DNA from 3 places in the Streptomyces sp. NPDC050416 genome. Region 3 is predicted to be linked to each of the others. Evidence: riboswitches for the same ligand, from Rfam matches in the RefSeq annotation. Region 3 holds a riboswitch; each other region holds the start of a gene.

Region 1 (7,255 bases), on a different contig from region 3:
GATGCCGAACGCGATGTAGAGGACCGCCCAGCCCATGTACGCCCCTCTCCCAGTCGCCGCAACGCAGTGTGTCGTATACCGGTGCGAACGGTCTAGGCCTGCGGTCGGTGGTGCAGGCCCAGGTTCTCGTAGATTTCCAGCGTCGCCGTGGAGTTGTTGAGCGTGATGAAGTGCAAGCCGGGCACTCCCTCGGCGAGCAGCCGCGCACAGAACTCCGTGGCGAATTCGATACCAATGGAGCGTACAGCGGCCGGATCGTCTTTTGCTGTGAGGATCCGCTCTTTCAGGGCGGACGGGAACGCGGCGTTGGTGAGAGAGCCGATCCGCTCCAGCGAGCGCACGCTGGCGATCGGCATGACCTCGGGGATGATCGGGGTGTCGCAGCCGGCGGCCGAGACGCGGTCGCGCAGCCGGAGGTACTCCTCCGGGTGGAAGAACATCTGCGTGATGGCGTAGTCCGCGCCCGCACGGCACTTGTCGACGAAGTGGCGGACGTCGGTGTCCCAGTCGGTGGAGCGCGGGTGCATCGCCGGGAAGGCTGCGACGCCCACGCAGAAGTCGCCGGACGCCTTGATCAGCTCGACGAGTTCGGCGGCGTAGGCGAGGCCCCGCGGGTGCGGCACCCACTCGCCCATCGGGTCGCCGGGCGGGTCCCCGCGCAGGGCGAGCATGTTGCGGATCCCGGCGTCGGCGTACTGGCCGATGATGTTGCGCAGGTCGGCCACCGAGTGGTCGACCGCCGTGAGGTGCGCGATGGGCGTGAGGGTGGTGTCGGAGGCGATCGCCTCGGTCGCCTTGACCGTGCCCGCGCGGGTGGAGCCGCCCGCGCCGTAGGTCACGGAGACGAAGTCGGGCGCCACGGCCTCGACCCGGCGCAGCGCGTTCCACAGGTTCCGCTCGCCCTTCGGGGTCTTCGGGGCGTAGAACTCGAACGAGTACGTCGTTTTGCCGGTCGCGAGCAGGTCACGGACGGTGCGCGCGTGGTCCGATCTGATGGATGCGGTGCCGAGGGCCATACCGGCAGGTTAGTCAGGGGCGGTCGGTCCCCCAACCGGACATCGGACTTTGGCCCGATTTGTGCACTTGTTGTCCATCCCTTGGACAAACCGGCCCACGAACCGGCCTACGAACCGGCCTCCTGCTGCTCCCGCAGCCTCTTCGCGAAATCGGCCGCCGCCGCGCCCGGGTCGTCGGCCTCGGTGATCGCCCGTACGACGACGGCACGCCGGGCGCCCGCTTCCAGGACCTGGTCGAGATTGCCGAGGTCGATGCCGCCGATGGCGAACCAGGGCCGGTCGGTGCCGAGGGCGGCGGTGTACCGGACGAGGTCCAGGCCGGGGGCGTGCCGGCCGGGCTTGGTGGGGGTGGGCCAGCAGGGGCCGGTGCAGAAGTAGTCCACACCGTCCTGGACGGCGGCCGCGGCGGCCTCGGACTCGGCGTGCGTGGAGCGGCCGATCAGGACGTCGTCGCCGAGGATCGCGCGGGCCGCGGGGACGGGGAGGTCGCCCTGGCCGAGATGCAGCACGTCGGAGCCGGCGGCGTGGGCGACGTCGGCCCGGTCGTTGACCGCGAGCAGCTTGCCGTGCCGGGCACAGGCGTCGGCGAAGACGGCCAGGTGCTCCAGCTCCTCGGCCGCCTCCATGCCCTTGTCCCGCAACTGCACGATGTCGACCCCGCCGGCCAGTACGGCGTCCAGGAATTCCACGAGATCGCCCTGCCGCTTGCGCGCGTCGGTGCAGAGGTAGACCCGCGCGTCGGCGAGCTGTGCGCGGGCGGTGGTGCGGGTGGTGGCGGTTGTGGCGGCCATGCGTCGTCCCCCTGGTGTTGGTGGTGCGCGGGTGCGGGTGCGTCCTCGCGCCGTCGGGTGCGGGTACGCCATGGTTGCGCACGGGTGCGGGTGCAGGTGCGGTGGCGTACCGGCTCAAGGCGCACCCGTGCCGATGGCAGGACGAAGCCCTCGGGCCCCCGCGCCTGTGCGGGCGGGCGGCACGGCGCCCCTGCGCACGGCGTGCTGCCATGGCCGCAGAGAGTCCCCGCTCCGGTGACTCCGGCGCCCCGCCCCTGCCGGGCACAAGCCGCCCCGTGACCGGGGCTCCATGGGTCGCCCCACGGGCCCCGGCCAACACCGGGCGGTTGTTCGGGTCCGGCCCCGCGCGTGCGCGCCGGACCGTTGTTCGGTCGTGGTCGGGTCAGACCGCGAGCGCCTGGGCTCGGCGCTTCACCTCCGTGCCACGGTTCTCGCTCAGGGCCTGTGCCGGCGTGCCGGGCAGGCTCGGGTCGGGGGTGAAGAGCCACTCCAGCATCTCTTCGACCGTGAAGCCGTCGTCCCGCAGGAGCGTCAGGGTTCCGGCCAGGCCCTTGACGACCTTGTCCCCGTCGATGAAGGCCGCGGGGACGTGCAGTGCGCGGTTCTCACCGCGGCGTACGGCGATGAGCTGGCCCTCCTTGACCAGCTGCCGCACGCGCGTCACCTCGACGCCGAACTGTTCGGCGATGTCGGGGAGGGTGAGCCAGGCAGGGACGAGAGCATCGATCTTTGCGTCAATCTCGGTCACGGAAACCAGCCTGCCATCCCCCACTGACAGTCGGAAGCCGGGCCCGCCCACCTGGGCGGATCCGCGCGCCTTCCGAGCTACGCCGTGGCCGCCTTCAACGGCCTCGCCGGGTCCCCCAGCAACGCCGGATTCATCGGCGTGCCCGACTCGATCAGGCGGCGGCCCTGCGCCAGGTCCCGGGGACGGCCCACCGCCAGCAGCGCGACCAGCCGGTCTCCGCGCAGCCAGCAGACCGTCCAGGCCGGTCCGGCCGGGTCGCCCCGCCACAGGGTCGTGTCGGCGGCCGCGTGGTGCCCGGCGTACTGCACGAAACGCCCGAACTGCTCCGACCAGAAGTACGGCACGGGGTCGTACACCGCGGGGGTCTCCCCCGAGGCCCGGCCGACGATGTTCACGGCGACCGTGCGCGGCCCCTGGAGGGCGTTGTCCCAGTGGTGCACCAGCAGGCGCTCGCCGTACCGGCCCGAGGGGAAGGAGGCGCAGTCGCCGACCGCGTACACGTCGGGCACCGACGCGCGCAGGTGCTGGTCGGCCACGATCTCGCCGTGCGGGCCCAGCTCGATCCCGGAGCCGGCCAGCCAGGCCGTGGCCGGTCGGGCGCCGATGCCGACGACGACCGCGTCCGCGGGCAGCCGCGCGCCGTCGTCGAGAACCACCGTGCCGGGCTCCACGCGCTCCACGCGCGCGTGCGTCCGCAGCACGGCACCCGCGTCGGCGTACCAGCGGGCCATCGGCGCGGCGACCTCGGCGGGCAGCGCCCCGGCGAGGGGCCGTTCGGCGGCCTCCACGACGGTCACCGCGCAGCCCGCCTCGCGCGCGGCCGTGGCGAACTCCGCGCCGATCCAGCCGGCGCCGACGACCACGATGTCGTGCCGGCCGGCCAGCACCGGCCGCAGCCGTTCGGCGTCGTCCAGGGTGCGCAGCAGATGCACGCCCGGCACGCCCTCCGCCCCGGGCAACCGGATCGGTTCGGCACCGGTCGCGACGACCAGGACGTCGTACGGCACGGGCCCGTCCTCGGTGTCCAGCTCGTGGTCGCCCGGGCGCAGGCCCCGCACCTCGCAGCCGAGCCGCAGCTCGATGCCGAGGGCCTCGAAGTCGACGTCGAAGGCGGAGCCCTCGGCCTTGCCGAGCAGGACGGCCTTGGACAAGGGGGGCCGGTCGTAGGGCTGGTGGGGTTCCGCGCCGATCAGGCGCACGGTGCCGGTGAAGCCCTGCTCGCGCAGGGCGACCGCGGTCTGCACACCGGCCATCCCCGCGCCCGCCACGACCACGCGCCGGGGCGCGGACGAACCTGGTTCCTGCGTCTGCTCGCTCACCTGATCACCATAGACAACTGACATTTTGTCAGTCAGTGCTCATACCCAGTGACCTGCTGCACACGCGACCGGGGCGCGGACCGGGCCGTCGAGGAAGCGGGCCGTGGTGGTGGCTCCCTTACTGCGGCATACGGCAGCGGGCTAGGGTGGGTGGCCAACGCAATGCACTCGCGGGAGCCCGGACGCACCGGGCTGAGAGGGAGGCTGGCGGCCTCCGACCGTACGAACCTGATCCGGGTCATGCCGGCGAAGGGAGGGGCTGGACGCCCATGTCGCGTACGCGCACGTCAGACGTCCTCGTCATCGGGGGCGGGATCATCGGCCTGGTCACCGCGTGGCGGGCCGCGCAGCGCGGGCTCGCCACGTCCGTGGTGGACCCGGAACCGGGCGGCGGAGCCGCACAGGTGGCCGCCGGGATGCTGGCCGCCGTCACGGAACTGCACTACGGCGAGCAGACCCTGCTCGGGCTGAATCTGGCCTCCGCCCGGCGCTACCCGGACTTCGCGGCCGAGCTCACCGAGCAGACCGGCCACGACCTCGGCTACCGCCGGTGCGGCACGCTCGCCGTGGCCCTGGACGCCGACGACCGGGCCCATCTGCGCGAACTGCACGCCCTGCAGCAGCAGTCGGGCCTGGAGTCGCAGTGGCTGTCGGGGCGGGAGTGCCGTCGCCTGGAGCCGATGCTCGCGCCGGGCGTGCGCGGCGGGCTGCGGGTCGACGGGGACCACCAGATCGATCCTCGGCGGCTGGCCGGGGCGCTGGTCACCGCGTGCGAGCGGGCCGGTGTGGTCTTCCACCGGGCGTGGGCCGAGCGGCTCACCGTCGCACGGGACCGGGCCACGGGCGCCGTCACGGACGACGGCACCCCGCTGGAGGCCGGGCAGGTCGTCCTGGCCGGGGGCAGCCTCAGCGGGCGGCTCGCGGGCGTCCCGGAGGATGTGCTGCCGCCCGTGCGGCCGGTGAAGGGGCAGGTCGTACGGCTGACCATGCCGCGGCGGCACGGGCCCTTCCTGAACCGGACCGTGCGCGCGGTCGTGCGCGGCAGCCATGTCTACCTGGTACCGCGCGAGAGCGGCGAGCTGGTCGTCGGGGCGACCAGCGAGGAGCTGGGCTGGGACACCACCGTGACCGCGGGCGGCGTGTACGAGCTGCTGCGCGACGCGCACGAGCTGGTCCCGGGCATCACCGAGCTGCCCCTCACCGAGACCCGGGCCGGACTGCGCCCCGGCTCCCCCGACAACGCGCCCCTGCTCGGCCCGACCGGGCTGGAGGGGCTGCTGCTGGCCACCGGGCACTACCGCAACGGCGTCCTGCTCACGCCGGTCACCGGCGACGCGATGGCGCACGTCCTGACGACGGGTGAGCTCCCCGAGGAGGCCCGCCCCTTCACGCCGAAGCGCTTCAGCAGCGCCACCGCACTCACGGAGCAGCCCGCATGAACATCTCCGTCAACGGGGAGCCCCGGGAGGTCCGGCCCGGTACGGCTCTCGACACCGTCGTGAAGTCCCTCACCGCCGCGCCGTCCGGCGTGGCCGCCGCCCTGAACGAAACCGTCGTCCCGCGCGCGCAGTGGCCGTCCACGACCCTCTCCGAGGGGGACCGCGTGGAAGTCCTCACCGCCGTCCAAGGAGGCTGATCATGGCCGACGATCCGTTTGTCCTCGGTGGTACGTCCTTCACGTCCCGCCTGATCATGGGTACGGGCGGGGCGCCCAGCCTCGACGTGCTGGAACGGTCGCTGGTCGCGTCCGGGACGGAGCTGACGACGGTCGCGATGCGGCGGGTGAACGCCTCGGTGCACGGCTCGGTGCTGTCCGTCCTGGACAAGCTCGGCATCCGCGTCCTGCCCAACACGGCGGGCTGCTTCACCGCCGGCGAGGCCGTCCTCACGGCCCGTCTCGCGCGCGAGGCCCTCGGCACGGACCTGATCAAGCTGGAGGTCATCGCCGACGAGCGCACGCTGCTGCCGGACCCGATCGAGCTGCTGGAGGCGGCCGAGACGCTGGTCGACGACGGGTTCACGGTGCTGCCGTACACCAATGACGACCCCGTGCTGGCGCGGAAGCTGGAGGACGTGGGGTGCGCTGCGATCATGCCGCTCGGCTCGCCGATCGGCTCCGGGCTGGGCATTCGCAATCCGCACAACTTCCAGCTGATCGTCGAGCACGCGCGTGTGCCGGTGATTCTGGACGCGGGGGCCGGTACGGCGTCGGACGCGGCGTTGGCGATGGAGCTGGGGTGTGCGGGTGTGATGCTCGCCTCGGCGGTGACGCGGGCGCGGGAGCCGGTGCTGATGGCTGCCGCCATGAGGAACGCGGTCGAGGCGGGGAGGTTGGCTTATCGGGCTGGGCGTATTCCTCGGCGGCATTTCGCGGAGGCGTCTTCGCCGGCTGAGGGCATGGCTGCGCTGGATCCTGAGCGGCCTGCTTTTCAGTGACCCGGCGTTGGTGCTGAGGCCGGGGCGTTTCGCAGCCCGGCGGTGCGGGGTGCCGCTGCGCCCACCCGTGCCGCCCTTAAGGCACTGGGGGAGGCACGACTGCCCGCAGCTAAGGGGACGCACGTCACAGGTCCGCTTCAGTCGCGCCCCGAAAATGGCCGGGGCGCGAGAGCTGTCAGTCGTGGCTCGTACACTCGCCTGCGTGGACACGACCCTTCAGGACCCCTTGGTCGGGCAGGTGCTCGACGGCCGGTATCGCATCGACGCGCGGATCGCGGTCGGCGGGATGGCCACGGTCTACCGGGCCGTGGACACCCGGCTCGACCGGGTCCTCGCACTCAAGGTGATGCACCCCTCGCTCGCGGTCGACGGCTCGTTCGTCGAGCGGTTCATCCGCGAGGCGAAGTCGGTCGCCCGGCTGGCGCACCCGAACGTGGTGCAGGTCTTCGACCAGGGCACCGACGGCGGTTACGTCTACCTCGCCATGGAGTACGTCGCGGGTTGCACCCTGCGGGACGTGCTGCGCGAGCGCGGGGCCCTGCAGCCGCGTGCCGCCCTGGACATCCTGGAGCCGGTGCTGGCCGCGCTGGGCGCCGCGCACCGCGCCGGGTTCGTGCACCGGGACATGAAGCCCGAGAACGTCCTGATAGGGGACGACGGCCGGGTCAAGGTCGCCGACTTCGGCCTCGTACGGGCCGTGGACACGGTGACGAACACCACCGGCACCGTCCTCGGCACGGTCTCGTACCTCGCTCCCGAGCAGATAGAGAGCGGCACCGCCGACCCCCGCGTCGACGTGTACGCGTGCGGCGTGATGCTGTACGAGATGCTCACCGGCGACAAGCCGCACGACGGGGACTCCCCGGCCGTGATCCTCTACAAGCATCTGCACGAGGACGTCCCGCCGCCCTCGGCCGCCGTGCCCGGTCTGGCGTACGCGCTGGA
Region 2 (7,255 bases), on a different contig from region 3:
AGCGGGTGCTCACGTTCCTGCTGCTCACGGTCGTGAGCGACACCGGTGCCTACGCGGTCGGCTGGCGCTTCGGCCGGCACAAGCTCGCCCCGCGCATCAGCCCCGGAAAGACCCGCGAGGGTCTGCTCGGTGCGATCTCCTTCGCGATGGTCGTGGGCGCGCTGTGCATGCAGTTCCTCATCGACGACGGTGCCTGGTGGCAGGGCCTGGTGCTCGGCCTCGCGGTCGCGGTCAGCGCCACGCTGGGCGATCTCGGCGAGTCCATGATCAAGCGGGACCTGGGCATCAAGGACATGGGCACGCTGCTGCCGGGGCACGGCGGCATCATGGACCGGCTGGACTCACTGCTGCCCACGGCTCCGGTGGTGTGGCTGTTGCTCGTGCTCTTCGTCGGGTCCGGCTGAGGCGATACGGCTCTTACGGATCGTATGGCGAGCTCCGGCCGGGTGACCGGCGGGGGCTCGCTGCCGTTGTGCGGAGGTGCCTGCGACGTCTCCACGTGGGACGATTCAGGTGTACGTCGCAAAGGGGGACATCATGTCCAGCATTCGACAGACCATCGATGTCGACCGGCGCCCCGAGGACGTCTACGACTACGTCACGGACGCCGAGCGGCTGCCGGAGTGGCAGCTGAGTGCCGTGTCCGCGGAACGTCTCGACGAGGGGCCGGTCGGTGTCGGCTCCCGGATGCGGGTCACCCGGCACGTCGGCCGCCGGGTCATGCCGATGACCATGGAGGTCACGGAGTACGACCCGCCGCACAGCTGGGGCATGCGGGGTGTCGACGGCCCCGTCCGGGCGCGGGTGCACGGCGAGGTCGAGCCGTTCGACGAGGGACGGCGCTCCCACGTGACGATCGAGGTCGACTTCGAGGGCCACGGCGTCGGCAAGGTCCTCGTCCCGCTCGTCGTACGCCCCCAGGTCCGCAAGGAACTGCCGCGCAACGAGCAGATCCTGAAGGACCGGCTGGAGCACACGGGAGAGCAGGGCCTCTGAGGGGTACGGCCGCTGTGTGACGGGCCCTTCTGTGTTCAGACAGGGGCTCACCGCCGTGGCCCTCGAAAACGGCATGCTGACTGAACCGTGGACCGTCCCTGGGCCGTGCGAGGCCGAGCGGCGATGGCAGATGGCGATCAGGGGTGACCGCCCCCACCCCGCTCCGGCCTGGGGCACCGGAGTTGATCTGCCACACTGGATGGGTTATGCCTGCACCCGGAGAACTCACTTTCGTCGCCCCGCGCGGAGCCAAGAAGCCGCCGCGGCATCTCGCCGACCTCACTCCTGCTGAGCGCAAGGAGGCCGTTGTCGCTGTCGGGGAGAAGCCGTTTCGTGCCAAGCAGCTGTCGCAGCACTACTTCGCGCGGTACGCGCACGATCCGGAGCAGTGGACCGACATTCCGGCCGGCTCCCGTGGCCGGCTCCAGGAGGCGCTCCTTCCCGAGCTGATGACCGTCGTGCGGCATCTGTCGACCGACCAGGGGACCACGCGCAAGACGCTGTGGCGGCTGTTCGACGGGACGCTCGTGGAGTCCGTGCTGATGCGCTACCCGGACCGGGTGACCATGTGCATCAGCTCGCAGGCCGGGTGCGGGATGAACTGTCCGTTCTGTGCGACCGGGCAGGCGGGGCTCGACCGGAATCTGTCCACCGCCGAGATCGTGCACCAGATCGTGGACGGTATGCGGGCCCTCAGGGACGGCGAGGTGCCGGGCGGGCCGGCGCGGCTGAGCAACATCGTGTTCATGGGGATGGGTGAGCCGCTCGCCAACTACAACCGGGTCCTCGGCTCCATCCGGCGGCTCACCGACCCCGAGCCCGACGGGCTGGGGCTCTCGCAGCGCGGGATCACCGTCTCGACGGTCGGACTCGTCCCGGCCATCCACCGGCTCGCCGACGAGGGCCTCAAGTGCCGGCTCGCGATCTCGCTGCACGCCCCCGACGACGAGCTGCGCGACACCCTCGTCCCCGTGAACACCCGGTGGAAGGTCCGCGAGGTGCTGGACGCCGGCTTCGAGTACAGCGCCAAGTCCGGGCGCCGGCTGTCCATCGAGTACGCCCTGATCCGGGACATCAACGATCAGGCGTGGCGCGGTGACCGGCTCGGGCGGATGCTCAAGGGCAGGCCGGTGCACGTGAACCTGATCCCGCTCAACCCGACGCCGGGGTCGAAGTGGACGGCTTCCCGGCCGGAGGACGAGAAGGCGTTCGTGGAGGCCATCGCGGCCCATGGTGTGCCGGTGACGATCCGGGACACCCGTGGTCAGGAGATCGACGGGGCGTGTGGTCAGCTCGCGGCCACCGAACGGTAGTCTGACCGGCGTAAGCACAACCGTATTTTCCGACACCTTCATATTCCGACAGGGGAGCGCCACAGCGCTGAGAGTGCGGCACACGGCCGCAGACCCTCCGAACCTGGCCCAGGTCATTCTGGGTAGGGAGATCGGTCATCACTCGAGCTGTTGCGCCCTGCCCGGGACTCCCAGAGATCCCGGGCAGGGCCGCGTCTTCTCCTGGTCCTCCAGGAGGAATCCAGTGAGCCACACCATCAAGCGGCTGACGGCGGTGGCCGTCGGGCTCGGCATGGCCGGCACGCTCGCCGCGTGCGGGTCGTCCGACGGCGGCCAGGGGTCCGGCGACTCCAAGACCGTGACCCTCGTCAGCCACGACTCGTGGGCCGCCTCGAAGGACGTCATCGCGGCCTTCGAGAAGCAGTCCGGCTACAAGGTCAAGGTCCTCAAGGACGGCGACGCCGGGCAGGCCGTGAACAAGGCCATCCTGACCAAGGACAACCCGCAGGGCGACGTCTTCTTCGGCGTCGACAACACGCTGCTGTCCCGCGCCCTCGACAACGGCCTGTTCCAGCCGTACGAGGCGAAGGGCTCGGACCGGATCGCGCCGGAGTACCGGGCCGACCAGGACGAGCACCGGGTCACGCCCATCGACACCGGCGACATCTGCGTCAACTACGACAAGAAGTACTTCGCCGACCACAAGCTCGACCCGCCGCGCAGCTTCGACGACCTGGTCAAGCCCGAATACAAGAACCTCCTGGTCACCGAGAACGCCTCCACCTCCTCGCCCGGCCTCGGCTTCCTGCTCGGCACCGCCGCGAAGTACGGCGACGGGGGCTGGGAGGGGTACTGGAAGAAGCTCAAGGCCAACGGCGTGAAGGTCGTCGACGGCTGGGAGCAGGCCTACAACGAGGAGTTCTCCGGCTCGGCCGGCGGCAAGAAGGCCAAGGGCGACCGGCCGCTCGTCGTGTCGTACGCCTCCTCGCCGCCCGTCGAGGTCGTCTACGCCGACCCGAAACCCGCCGCGGCACCGACCGGGGTCGCGCAGGGCACCTGCTTCCGGCAGGTCGAGTACGCCGGGCTGCTGAGCAACGCCGAGAACACCAAGGGCGGCAAGGCGCTCCTCGACTTCCTGATCAGCGAGCGGTTCCAGGAGGACATGCCGCTCAACATGTACGTGTACCCGGTGCGCGAGGGCGCCCAGGTGCCGCCGGAGTTCGTGAAGTACGGGCCGCAGGCCAAGGACCCGGAGACCATGAACCCGGCGAAGATCGCCGACCGCCGTGACCAGTGGGTCAAGTCGTGGACTTCGCTCGTACTGAAGTAGCCGCCCGGAAGAGGAGCGCGGCGGCGCGGTCCGGTCTGCTGGCCGTGCCCGTCGCGTTCTTCGCGGTCTTCTTCGCCTACCCCGTCGCCGCGATCGTCGCGCGCGGTCTGGAGGTCGACGGGGTCTGGCAGTTCGGGCGGATCGGGGAGGTGCTGGCGCAGTCCGACGTCCGGCACGTCCTGTGGTTCACCACCTGGCAGGCGGTCGTCTCGACCGTGCTCACGCTGCTGGTCGCACTGCCCGGCGCGTATGTCTTCGCGCGCCTCGACTTCCCGGGCAAGCAGGTCCTGCGGGCGGTCGTGACCGTGCCGTTCGTGCTGCCGACGGTCGTCGTCGGTACGGCCTTCCTGGCGCTGGTCGGGCGCGGCGGGCTGCTGGACGAGCTGTGGGGCGTGCGGCTGGACACCACCGTGTGGGCGATCCTGCTCGCGCACGTCTTCTTCAACTACGCGGTCGTCGTACGGACCGTCGGCGGGCTCTGGGCGCAACTCGACCCGCGGCAGGAGGAGGCCGCGCGGATGCTCGGGGCGTCGCCGCTGCGGGCCTGGCGGCAGGTCACGCTGCCGGCGCTCGCGCCCGCCGTGGCCGCCGCCGCGCTCATGGTCTTCCTGTTCACCTTCACCTCCTTCGGTGTCGTCCAGATCCTCGGCGGCCCCACGTTCTCGACCCTGGAGGTGGAGATCTACCGGCAGACGTCGGAGATCTTCGACCTGTCCACGGCGGCCGTGCTGACCTTGATCCAGTTCGTCGCGGTGGGCGCGATCCTCGCCCTGCACGCTTGGACCGTACGACGGCGGGAGACCGCCCTGCGGCTGGTCGACCCGGCCGTGACCGCGCGCCGGCCGCGCGGCACGGGGCAGTGGGCGCTGCTGGGCGGGGTGCTCGTCACCGTCGTCGTGCTGCTCCTGCTGCCGCTCGCCGTGCTGGTGCAGCGCTCGCTGGACGCACCAGGCTTTGGCTACTACCGGGCGCTCACCAGGGACGACGGCGGGGTGTTCCTGGTGGCGCCGATCGCGGCGATCGGCAACTCACTGGAGTACGCCGTCGCCGCGACCGCCATCGCCGTGGTGATCGGCGGCCTGGCCGCCGTCGCGCTCACCCGCCGGGACGCCGGGCGGTTCGTGCGCGGCTTCGACGCGCTGCTGATGCTGCCGCTCGGGGTGTCCGCGGTGACCGTCGGCTTCGGGTTCCTGATCGCCCTGGACGAGCCGCCGCTGGATCTGAGGTCCACGTGGATCCTGGTGCCGCTCGCGCAGGCGCTGGTCGGTGTGCCGTTCGTCGTGCGGACGATGCTGCCCGTGCTGCGGGCGGTGGACGTGCGGCTGCGGGAAGCGGCCTCGGTGCTGGGGGCCTCGCCCTGGCGGGTGTGGCGCGAGGTGGATATGCCGATGGTGCGGCGGGCGCTGCTGATCGCGGCCGGGTTCGCCTTCGCGGTGTCGCTCGGGGAGTTCGGGGCGACGGTGTTCATCGCGCGGCCCGACAACCCGACGCTGCCTGTGGCGGTCGCGCGGCTGCTGGGGAGGCCCGGGGAGCTGAACTACGGCCAGGCGATGGCCCTTTCGACGGTTCTGATGGTGGTGTGCGCCGTGGCCCTGCTGGTACTGGAGAGGCTTCGCACCGACCGGAGCGGGGAGTTCTGATGCTGCTGGCCCTGGAGGGTGCGACGGTCCGTTTCGGCGGGCGTGCCGTGCTGGACGCCGTCGATCTGGAGGTCGCCGAGCACGAGGTCGTGTGCGTGCTCGGGCCCAGCGGCAGCGGCAAGTCGACACTGCTGCGGGTCGTGGCGGGGCTCCAGCCGCTCGACTCCGGGCGGGTGGTGCTGGACGGGCGCGACCAGGCCGGCGTGCCCGCGCACCGGCGCGGGGTCGGGCTGATGTTCCAGGACCACCAGCTGTTCCCCCAGCGGGACGTGGGCGGCAACGTCGCCTTCGGACTGCGTATGCACGGGGCGTCGAAGCGGCAACAGGCCGACCGCGTAAAGGAGTTGCTGGACCTGGTCGGTCTGCCGGGCGCGTCCCGCCGGGCCGTCGCGGCGCTGTCCGGCGGGGAGCAGCAGCGCGTGGCGCTGGCGCGGGCCCTGGCGCCGAGCCCCCGGCTGCTGATGCTGGACGAGCCGCTGGGCCAGCTCGACCGGTCGCTCAGGGAGCGGCTGGTCGTCGAACTGAAGGAGCTGTTCGGCCGGTTGGGCACGACCGTGCTCGCCGTGACGCACGACCAGGGGGAGGCCTTCGCGCTGGCCGACCGGGTCGTGGTGATGCGGGACGGGCGGATCGCCCAGTCCGGTACGCCTCTTGAGGTGTGGCAGCGGCCGGCCGACGCGTTCGTGGCCCGCTTCCTCGGCTTCGAGAACGTCGTCGAGGCGACGGTCGGGGCGGAGGCCGCGGACACGCCGTGGGGCAAGGTGCCCGTGCCGGAGGATGCCCCGCAGGGCACACGGACCCTGCTCGTGCGGCCCGCCGGTGTGCGCCTGGTGCCCGTCGGCGCGGGTCTGCGCTGCACGGTGACCGCGCGCACCTTCAAGGGCACCCATGTCGCCGTCCACCTCCAACCCGAGGACGCCCCGCGCCTGGAGGCGGCCTGTGCGCTGCGGGCGGCGCCGGAGCCCGGGGACGAGGTCGGGGTGGAGTTCGACGCCGCCGAAATCGTGGTGCTCGACTGATCGGACACCCCCTAGGGTGCGGGCATGACGTTACTCGCACACGACCGCTACTGCGACGAAATCGCCCACCAAGTGGGCCTGTTGAGGTCCGTGGTCACCTCCGGCGCGGATCTGTCCGTAACCGTGCCCACTTGCCCCGACTGGTCGCTGGAGGACCTGGTCCGGCACATGGGCGGGGCTCTGCGCTGGGTGGAGTTCATCGTGCGGACCCGGGCCGAGGAGGAGGTGCCCGAGGAGCGGGTGCCGGGCCTCGCCGGGCCCGGAATCCGGGGTGACGCCGTCGTACTGGACGCATGGCTGGCGGAGGGCGGTGAGCAGGTCGTCGCGGCGCTGCGGGAGGCCGGGCCGGACACGAGGGTGTGGAGCTGGGCGGGGATCCCCAACTCCGGGTTCTGGGCCCGCCGGATGACGCACGAGATCACCGTGCACCGCGCGGACGCCATGCTCGCCGCCGGACTGCCCTATGAGGTCGCGCCCGACGTGGCCGCCGACGCGATCGACGAGTGGCTCCAGATCGTCGAGTTCGTCCAGCGGACGGCACCGCACGACACGGCGCGGGAACTGCGCGGCCCGGGCCGCAGCATCCACCTGCACGCCACCGACACCGGCGCCGACCTCGACGCCGAGTGGCTCATCGAACTCGCCGAGGACGGTGTCACCTGGCGCCGCGGCCATGAGAAGGCCACCGTCGCCCTGCGCGGGCCGCTCACCGCCGTCCTGCTGGCCTTCTACCGCCGGCTGCCGCTGGACGCACCGGAGCTGGAGGTGCTGGGGGAGCGGGAATTGCTGGAGTTCTGGCTGGAGCGGGCGACGTTCGGGTGAGACGGGACGTGGCCCGCCCCAGGGATCACGGGACGGGCCACATCACGGTGTGCGCAGGCGTCAGCTGTCGCTGCTGCTCGCCCCACGACGGCGCATGCCGAAGAACACCGCGCCGCCACCGACGACGACCAGGGCCGCCGCGATGCCGGCGATGAT
Region 3 (7,255 bases):
GACACCCACGGGCCGCTACGACCAGGCAGTCCGATGCGGTGCAGATGCGGCGCGATGGTGGAGGGGTCGATGACTCAGGGGGCCGGTCAGGGACCCGAGGTGGAGCGGACGGCGACGCTGCGCGACTTCCGGGTGCCCGCGTACGTCCACGAGGCCGGTCCGTACGTCCACAGCGCCCAGCCCGGCGAGGTCGCCCCGCCGGCCGAGGAGACCTACCCCGAGGGGTACACGCCGACCGAGCGCGACCTGCCCGTGATCAACCGCGGCGACACCGTCCAGGTGGCCGTCGACCCCGAGACCGTCGCAGCCCCGCAGGCCGACACCGGGCAGGGCCCGCTGTACGTCGTGGGTGATGTGCACGGCTACCTCGACCAGCTGGTGGCGGCCCTCCAGGAGAAGGGCCTCCTCGACGCCGACGGCCACTGGTGCGCGGGCACCGCCCGGCTGTGGTTCCTCGGCGACTTCACCGACCGCGGTCCCGACGGCATCGGCGTCATCGACCTGGTGATGCGGCTGTCCGCCGAGGCCGCCGCGGCCGGCGGCTACTGCAAGGCACTCATGGGCAACCACGAGCTGCTGCTGCTCGGCGCCAAGCGGTTCGGCGACACCCCCGTCAACTCCGGCGCCGGCACCGCCACCTTCCAGGCGGCCTGGCTGCTCAACGGCGGCCAGAAGACCGACATGGACCGCCTCCAGGACCACCATCTGCAGTGGATGGCCCGTCTGGACGCCGTCGAGGAGGTCGACGGCCACCTGCTCGTCCACTCCGACACCACCGCCTACCTCGACTACGGCCGCTCCATCGAAGAGGTCAACGACACCGTCCGCGAGACGCTCACGCGCAACGACGCGGACGAGGTCTGGGACCTGTTCCGCAAGTTCACCAAGCGGTTCTCCTTCCGTGACGAGGGCGGCGCGGACGCCGTACGCTCCCTGCTCGATACGTACGGGGGCAGCCGCATCGTTCACGGTCACAGCCCGATTCCGTATCTCCTGGGCGAGGTCGGCTCCGAGGAAGACGAGGACAGGACCGACCCCGTGGTCGAGGGTCCGCACGTCTACGCCGACGGACTCGCCATCGCCATGGACGGCGGCGTGACCATGGCCGGAAAGCTGCTGGTCCAGCAACTGCCGCTGGATGCGTGAACGTTCACCGGGCAGGCGCTTCCCGTCACAGGACCGGACCTGTGAGGGGCCAATTTCGGTAAACACCCTGTCACCGCCCACCTTCGCGGCTCTACCATCGGCTTATCCGTAGCAGGCTCCCCTCCGTTTCTGCCCGACGGCTCGTCAGCATGCCGAGCCCCAAGCCCTACGGAGCATCGGGGGATGCACATGAACAGCGTTCCGCAGCACCTGCTGAGCGAGGACCGCCAGGAATACGAGCGGATCCTCGATGAGGCGCTGCGCTCCGCACCACACCGTCCGGAACTGGCCGCTGTCGGACAGCGGCTCAACCCCGAGCAACTGCGCACCATGGCGCTGAACGCCACCGCGCTCATCACGGCGGCCGCGTCGACCGAATACCAGCACTACGTCAAGGTCCGCGAGGCACAGCGCAGGCCGGCGACGGCCGACCGGCCGGCCGTGCGCGCATCCGGCTCCTCCGAGCCGGACGCGGGCGCGGCGGGCCTCGCCGCCACCATGGGCGAGGTCGCCGAGACCGCCGGCGCGGGCGCCGTCGCCGTCGTCGCCGTCCTCGCTCCCGTCCTGGCCGGAACCGCCGCGGCGATCTTCCTGCTCGTCGGCTACATCCTTCAGATGCTCAACCCCGAGCAGACGTTCGCCCGGACCATGCTCACCACGGGCTGGGTGTTCGGCGCCGTGACCGCGGTCGCGATCCTCGTCGCCGCGGTGGGACTGCTGATCACCGCCCTGCGCAACAAGCCGACGGCCGAAAGCGACCCGCACGGCGAACTGCACGGGGAGGTGGACCGGGCCAGGGAGGCCTGGCGCGAAGCCCTGCTGGAGCGCGGCATCGTGCCCTTCCTCCGGGAGGCCCTCGTCGACCCGAGCGCGACCGCCGCGCTGCACCACACCTCCCCGTCCACGCCGGTCAGCCGCATCCCGCACCTCGGCTACGACCGCCCGGGTTTCACCAGCCCGGACGACGGCGACCGCGGTTCTCGGCCGAGCTTCAGCAGTCCGGACTACACCAGCCCGGACTTCGGAGGCCCGGAACACCAGCCGGAGTAGCCGTCGGGTCGGTGCCCCGGGGCCGGACCCCTCCCGCGGGCCAGGGGACCAGGGACCACCGGTCCCCGGCCCTCGGCCTGTGTGCGGGCGGCTCAGTCCGCGATGGGCAGGTACACGCGGTTCCCGCTCGCCGCGAACTCCTTGGACTTCTGGGCCATGCCGTCCTCGATCTCGGCCTGGGTGCCGCCGTGTTCACGACGGATGTCGTGCGAGATCTTCATGCTGCAGAACTTGGGGCCGCACATCGAGCAGAAGTGAGCCGTCTTGGCGGGCTCCGCCGGCAGCGTCTCGTCGTGGAACTCCCGTGCCGTGTCCGGGTCGAGGGCGAGGTTGAACTGGTCCTCCCACCGGAACTCGAAACGGGCGTCGGACAGCGCGTCGTCCCACTCCTGGGCACCCGGATGTCCCTTGGCCAGATCCGCTGCGTGGGCGGCGATCTTGTAGGTGATGACGCCGGTCTTGACGTCGTCACGGTTCGGCAGGCCCAGGTGCTCCTTGGGCGTGACGTAACACAGCATCGCCGTGCCCCACCAGGCGATCATCGCGGCGCCGATGCCGGAGGTGATGTGGTCGTACGCCGGCGCGACGTCCGTGGTCAGCGGGCCGAGCGTATAGAACGGAGCTTCATCGCAGATCTCCTGCTGAAGGTCGATGTTCTCCTTGATCTTGTGCATCGGGACGTGGCCCGGGCCTTCGATCATGGTCTGTACGTTGAAACGCTTCGCGATCCGGTTGAGTTCCCCGAGGGTCCGCAGTTCCGCGAACTGCGCCTCGTCGTTGGCGTCCGCGATCGAGCCCGGCCGCAGTCCGTCGCCGAGGGAGTACGTGACGTCGTACGCGGCGAGGATCTCGCAGAGTTCCTCGAAGTTCTCGTACAGGAACGACTCCTTGTGGTGCGCGAGGCACCAGGCCGCCATGATCGAGCCGCCGCGCGAGACGATGCCGGTCTTCCGATTCGCCGTCAGCGGCACGTACGGCAGGCGCACGCCCGCGTGGACCGTCATGTAGTCCACGCCCTGCTCGGCCTGTTCGATGACCGTGTCCTTGTAGATCTCCCAAGTCAGCTCCTCGGCCCGGCCGTCGACCTTCTCCAGGGCCTGGTAGAGCGGCACGGTGCCGATGGGCACGGGGGAGTTGCGCAGTACCCACTCGCGCGTGGTGTGGATGTTGCGGCCGGTGGACAGGTCCATGACCGTGTCGGCGCCCCAGCGGGTCGCCCAGGTCATCTTCTCGACCTCCTCCTCGATGGAGGACGTCACCGCCGAGTTGCCGATGTTGGCGTTGACCTTCACCAGGAACCGCTTGCCGATGATCATCGGCTCGATCTCCGGGTGGTTGACGTTGGCCGGCAGTACCGCCCGGCCCGCCGCGATCTCGTCGCGGACCACCTCGGGCGAGACGTTCTCCCGGATGGCCACGTACTCCATCTCGGGCGTGATCTCGCCGCGGCGGGCGTACGCGAGCTGCGTGACCGCCTTGCCGTCCTTGCTGCGGCGCGGCTGACGCGGCCGGCCGGGGAAGACGGCGTCGAGGTTGCGCAGGCCGCCGCGCGGCGAGGTGTGCTTGATGCCGTCGTCCTCCGGACGGACGGGCCGGCCCGCGTACTCCTCGGTGTCGCCACGCGCGATGATCCAGTTCTCGCGCAGCGGCGACAGGCCCCTGCGGACGTCGGTGTCGACGAGCGGATCGGTGTACGGGCCCGACGTGTCGTACAGGGTGACCGACTGCCCGTTGGTGAGATGCACCTGACGGACCGGCACGCGCAGGTCGGGGCGGCTGCCCTCGACGTACGCCTTGTGCCAGCCGATGGACTTCCCGGCCTCCTCGGACTGTGCGTCCTGAACGGAGGCAGGCGTGCGTGCGTCCTTGTTGGTCATGAGACCTACTCCCTACGCCGGCATTACCCGGTAACAGGTTCGGCGGTCGACGCAGCGGCTTCCGTCTGCCGACGTTCCGTGTGAAACATCACTCGACTTCGGTGATGTTTCATGTGAAACATCGCTGGGACGGAGGTCAGCGCCCTCTCAGCCCGGTGCTCCGAGCTCCCGCGTGTACAAAAGGTGCCTCCACGCTAGCGGCAATTCTGGCGCGGTGAACAGAGGGCCCCCCTCGTTCTTGCGATGATCGGTCGGTGACCACGACGCAGCGTCCTCCTTACCCACCGCCCGAACCGCCCCGCGGGTCCGGCGCCGGCGACGGCGACGGCCGTGGGCGTGAGCACGATTTCGCCGCCGGGGGCGGGCTCGGTCCTGCCCGCGGGCAGACGCACGCGCACCGGCCCGGTCCCGGGAACGGACAGGGCGGCGGTCCGGCCGGTCCGGCCTCTTCGTACGGTGCCGGCTCCGGAGGCTGGCAACCCACCGGCTCCGGAGCCGGTTCCAGGGAAGGTGACGCGCACAGCGGAGGCGACGGGTACGGCGGAGGCGACGGGTACGGGCGCGGCGGAGGCGACAGGCCCGGCGGACGCGATGGATACGGCGATGGACACAGCCCCGGCGGAGGCCACGGGCACGGTGGCGGCGACAGGCACGGCGGAGGCGGCCACGGGCATGGTCACGGAAACGGGCCCGGCTCCGAGCCCGGCGGCGGGCACGGGCACAGTCACAACCACGGTCCTGCCACGCCCGTCTCCATGCACCTGCGCAAGGTCATCGCGGCGGTCCTGATCCCGTTCGCCGCCGCCGTGCTGGTCGGTCTCGCCGTGCTGTGGCCGGGCGGCGCCCCGCCGCACGAGCGCACCGGCGTCGGCTTCGACCGGCAGACGCAGGAGGGCTCGGTCACCAAGGTCGTGGCGGTGAGCTGCAAGGAGGCCGGCGCCTCGGGTGTCCCGCCGACCGGCGACACCTCCACCGCCGAGGGTTCCTCCGCGGTGCAGCAGGAGAAGGGCACCTGCAAGCGGGCGACGATCCGGGTCGACAGCGGCAAGGACAAGGGCCGTACCTTCACCGAGATCGTCCAGCCGGACCAGTCCCGCCAGTTGGAAGAGGGCCAGGAGGTCGTGGTCGCCTACGAGCCCTCCGCGCCGAAGGATCTCCAGTACTCGGTCACCGACATCAACCGCCGCCTGCCCATGGCGCTGCTCGCCGGCATCTTCGCCCTCGCCGTCGTGGTCGTAGGGCGGCTGCGCGGTGTCATGGCCCTGGTCGCGCTGGCCATCAGCTTCCTGGTGCTGAACCTCTTCATCCTGCCCGCGATCCTTCAGGGCTCGAACCCGCTGCTCGTGGCGGTGGTGGGCGCGAGCGCCATCATGCTCATCGCCCTGTACCTGTGTCACGGCCTGTCCGCCCGGACCTCAGTGGCGGTGCTCGGCACCCTCGTCTCGCTGCTGCTGATCGGTGTTCTGGGCTCGCTGTTCATCGACTGGGCCGCGCTCACCGGCAACACCGACGACAACACCGGTCTGATCCACGGCCTCTACCCGACGATCGACATGAGCGGTCTACTGCTCGCCGGCGTCATCATCGGATCGCTCGGTGTGCTCGACGACGTGACGGTCACGCAGACGTCGGCGGTCTGGGAGCTGCACGATGCCAACCCGACCATGGGCTGGCGTGGCCTCTACCGCGCGGGGATCCGGATCGGCCGCGACCACATCGCCTCGGTCGTCAACACGCTGGTCCTCGCATACGCGGGTGCCGCGCTGCCGCTGCTCCTGCTGTTCTCCATCGCGCAGAGCGGTGTCGGGACGGTCGCCAACAGCGAACTGGTCGCGGAGGAGATCGTGCGCACGCTGGTGGGTTCGATCGGCCTGGTCGCCTCGGTGCCGGTCACCACGGCCCTGGCCGCGCTGGTGGTCTCGGCCGATCGCCCGGGAGCGCAGCCCGCTGCGGAGGCCGCCGCGGCCCCGGCACGCGGGGGGAAGGGCCGGCGCCGCAAGCGCTGACGGCTCGTGACCTGTGAAGCCGGTTGTCCCGTCGTACGGAGAAGCGTTCCTGCACAGCTCGGCGGCATCCGGTGAAGCGTTACTCCACCGTGCCGCCCGACGGATGTCTCAGCCGGCGCCCTGTTCCGCCAGGATGCGGTCCAGGGCCTCGTCGAGATGGGCGTCGAAGTCGGCGAGCGAGCCCTCCTGGCCCAGCGGCACCAGCTTGTCGGTGCGGTCGAGGAAGGCGACCAGCGGTGCCGTCGAGGACCGGAACAGCGCCTGGTCGCTGCCCACCTGAAGCCGGATCAACACCTCGCCCAGCGAGTCCGGTTCGACCGGCGTGACCCGCACATCGCCCTCCCCGCACGGCCGGCCGACACCGTCGATCAGCAACTCCCGGCCGAAAGCCCAGGTCACCGGGGCATCACCGGGCAAGTGGAAAGTCAGCCTGACGGCATAGGGATCACTGGTCTCATAGCGCAGTTCCACCGGAATGCGGAAGGAGAGCTCCTCGGACACGAGAAAGCTCATCATGACCTCTGCCTGTACGGACTCGCGCATCGCTAACCCCGTCATTCGCCGTGGACTGGCCGGGAACGAACCTCTGACACTTCATGGAATCTTGCTTAACGTACACAGCAGATCACAAGGAGTGAGTTTTCACATACTGATAGAGAGCGCGAGCGAGCCCAGCAGACTCCCGATCTCGCTCTGCAACTGCCGGGCCGCCGGGAGCAGCCGGTGCTCCTGGTGGGCGGGCAGGGAGATGGCCATCGTCGCGGCCGTCGTACCGAGGGTGAGCGGGATCGCCGCGCAGACGGCGCCCAGGGCGTATTCCTGACGCTCGGTCACGGGTTCCATCCGCCGCACCCGCTCCAGACGGCGCAGCAGGCTGTGGTTGTCCCGCACGGTGTACGGCGTGAGGGCCTGCACCGGATAGCGGTCGAGGTGGTCCCGGCGGGCCTCCTCGTCCAGCTGGGACAGCAGGCACTGCCCGATGGCGTGCGCGTGCCCGGTCTCCCGGAAGTCGGCCCACTCCTCGACCGCGGGATTGCCCGGGGTGTCGGAGACGCACATGACCTCGATCTCGCCCTCGCGGTACACCGCGTAGTACACGGGGACGCCGAGCACGTCCCGCCAGTGCGCGAGCGCGTCGACGACCGTGCTGCGACGTTTCTGCCGGGCTCCGCTGCT

What was found. Region 3 has a riboswitch for thiamine pyrophosphate ahead of thiC (phosphomethylpyrimidine synthase ThiC). Riboswitches for the same ligand answer to the same signal wherever they lie in the genome.
Region 1: linked by a shared signal. The riboswitch ahead of thiO (glycine oxidase ThiO) and the one ahead of thiC (phosphomethylpyrimidine synthase ThiC) in region 3 are both predicted to bind thiamine pyrophosphate.
Region 2: linked by a shared signal. The riboswitch ahead of ACIBL4_RS29115 (thiamine ABC transporter substrate binding subunit) and the one ahead of thiC (phosphomethylpyrimidine synthase ThiC) in region 3 are both predicted to bind thiamine pyrophosphate.

Annotation. Positions count from the first base shown of each region.
Region 1 is NZ_JBITII010000004.1:293,202-300,456, reverse strand. Features, by position in the region: gene ACIBL4_RS14660 (hypothetical protein) at 1-36, opposite strand, end outside; gene metF (methylenetetrahydrofolate reductase [NAD(P)H]) at 93-1,016, opposite strand; gene thiE (thiamine phosphate synthase) at 1,124-1,807, opposite strand; gene ACIBL4_RS14645 (helix-turn-helix domain-containing protein) at 2,190-2,555, opposite strand; gene ACIBL4_RS14640 (NAD(P)/FAD-dependent oxidoreductase) at 2,633-3,874, opposite strand; TPP riboswitch at 4,035-4,146, shown strand; gene thiO (glycine oxidase ThiO) at 4,144-5,313, shown strand; gene thiS (sulfur carrier protein ThiS) at 5,310-5,510, shown strand; gene ACIBL4_RS14625 (thiazole synthase) at 5,513-6,310, shown strand; gene pknB (Stk1 family PASTA domain-containing Ser/Thr kinase) at 6,513-7,255, shown strand, end outside.
Region 2 is NZ_JBITII010000010.1:231,292-238,546, forward strand. Features, by position in the region: gene ACIBL4_RS29100 (phosphatidate cytidylyltransferase) at 1-404, shown strand, start outside; gene ACIBL4_RS29105 (SRPBCC family protein) at 538-996, shown strand; gene rlmN (23S rRNA (adenine(2503)-C(2))-methyltransferase RlmN) at 1,203-2,309, shown strand; TPP riboswitch at 2,350-2,456, shown strand; gene ACIBL4_RS29115 (thiamine ABC transporter substrate binding subunit) at 2,581-3,618, shown strand; gene ACIBL4_RS29120 (ABC transporter permease) at 3,594-5,258, shown strand; gene ACIBL4_RS29125 (ABC transporter ATP-binding protein) at 5,258-6,277, shown strand; gene ACIBL4_RS29130 (maleylpyruvate isomerase family mycothiol-dependent enzyme) at 6,302-7,099, shown strand; gene ACIBL4_RS29135 (LAETG motif-containing sortase-dependent surface protein) at 7,160-7,255, opposite strand, start outside.
Region 3 is NZ_JBITII010000014.1:206,506-213,760, forward strand. Features, by position in the region: gene ACIBL4_RS35335 (metallophosphoesterase) at 55-1,146, shown strand; gene ACIBL4_RS35340 (hypothetical protein) at 1,330-2,196, shown strand; gene thiC (phosphomethylpyrimidine synthase ThiC) at 2,289-4,073, opposite strand; TPP riboswitch at 4,066-4,255, opposite strand; gene ACIBL4_RS35350 (YibE/F family protein) at 4,328-6,079, shown strand; gene ACIBL4_RS35355 (SsgA family sporulation/cell division regulator) at 6,188-6,622, opposite strand; gene ACIBL4_RS35360 (IclR family transcriptional regulator) at 6,722-7,255, opposite strand, start outside.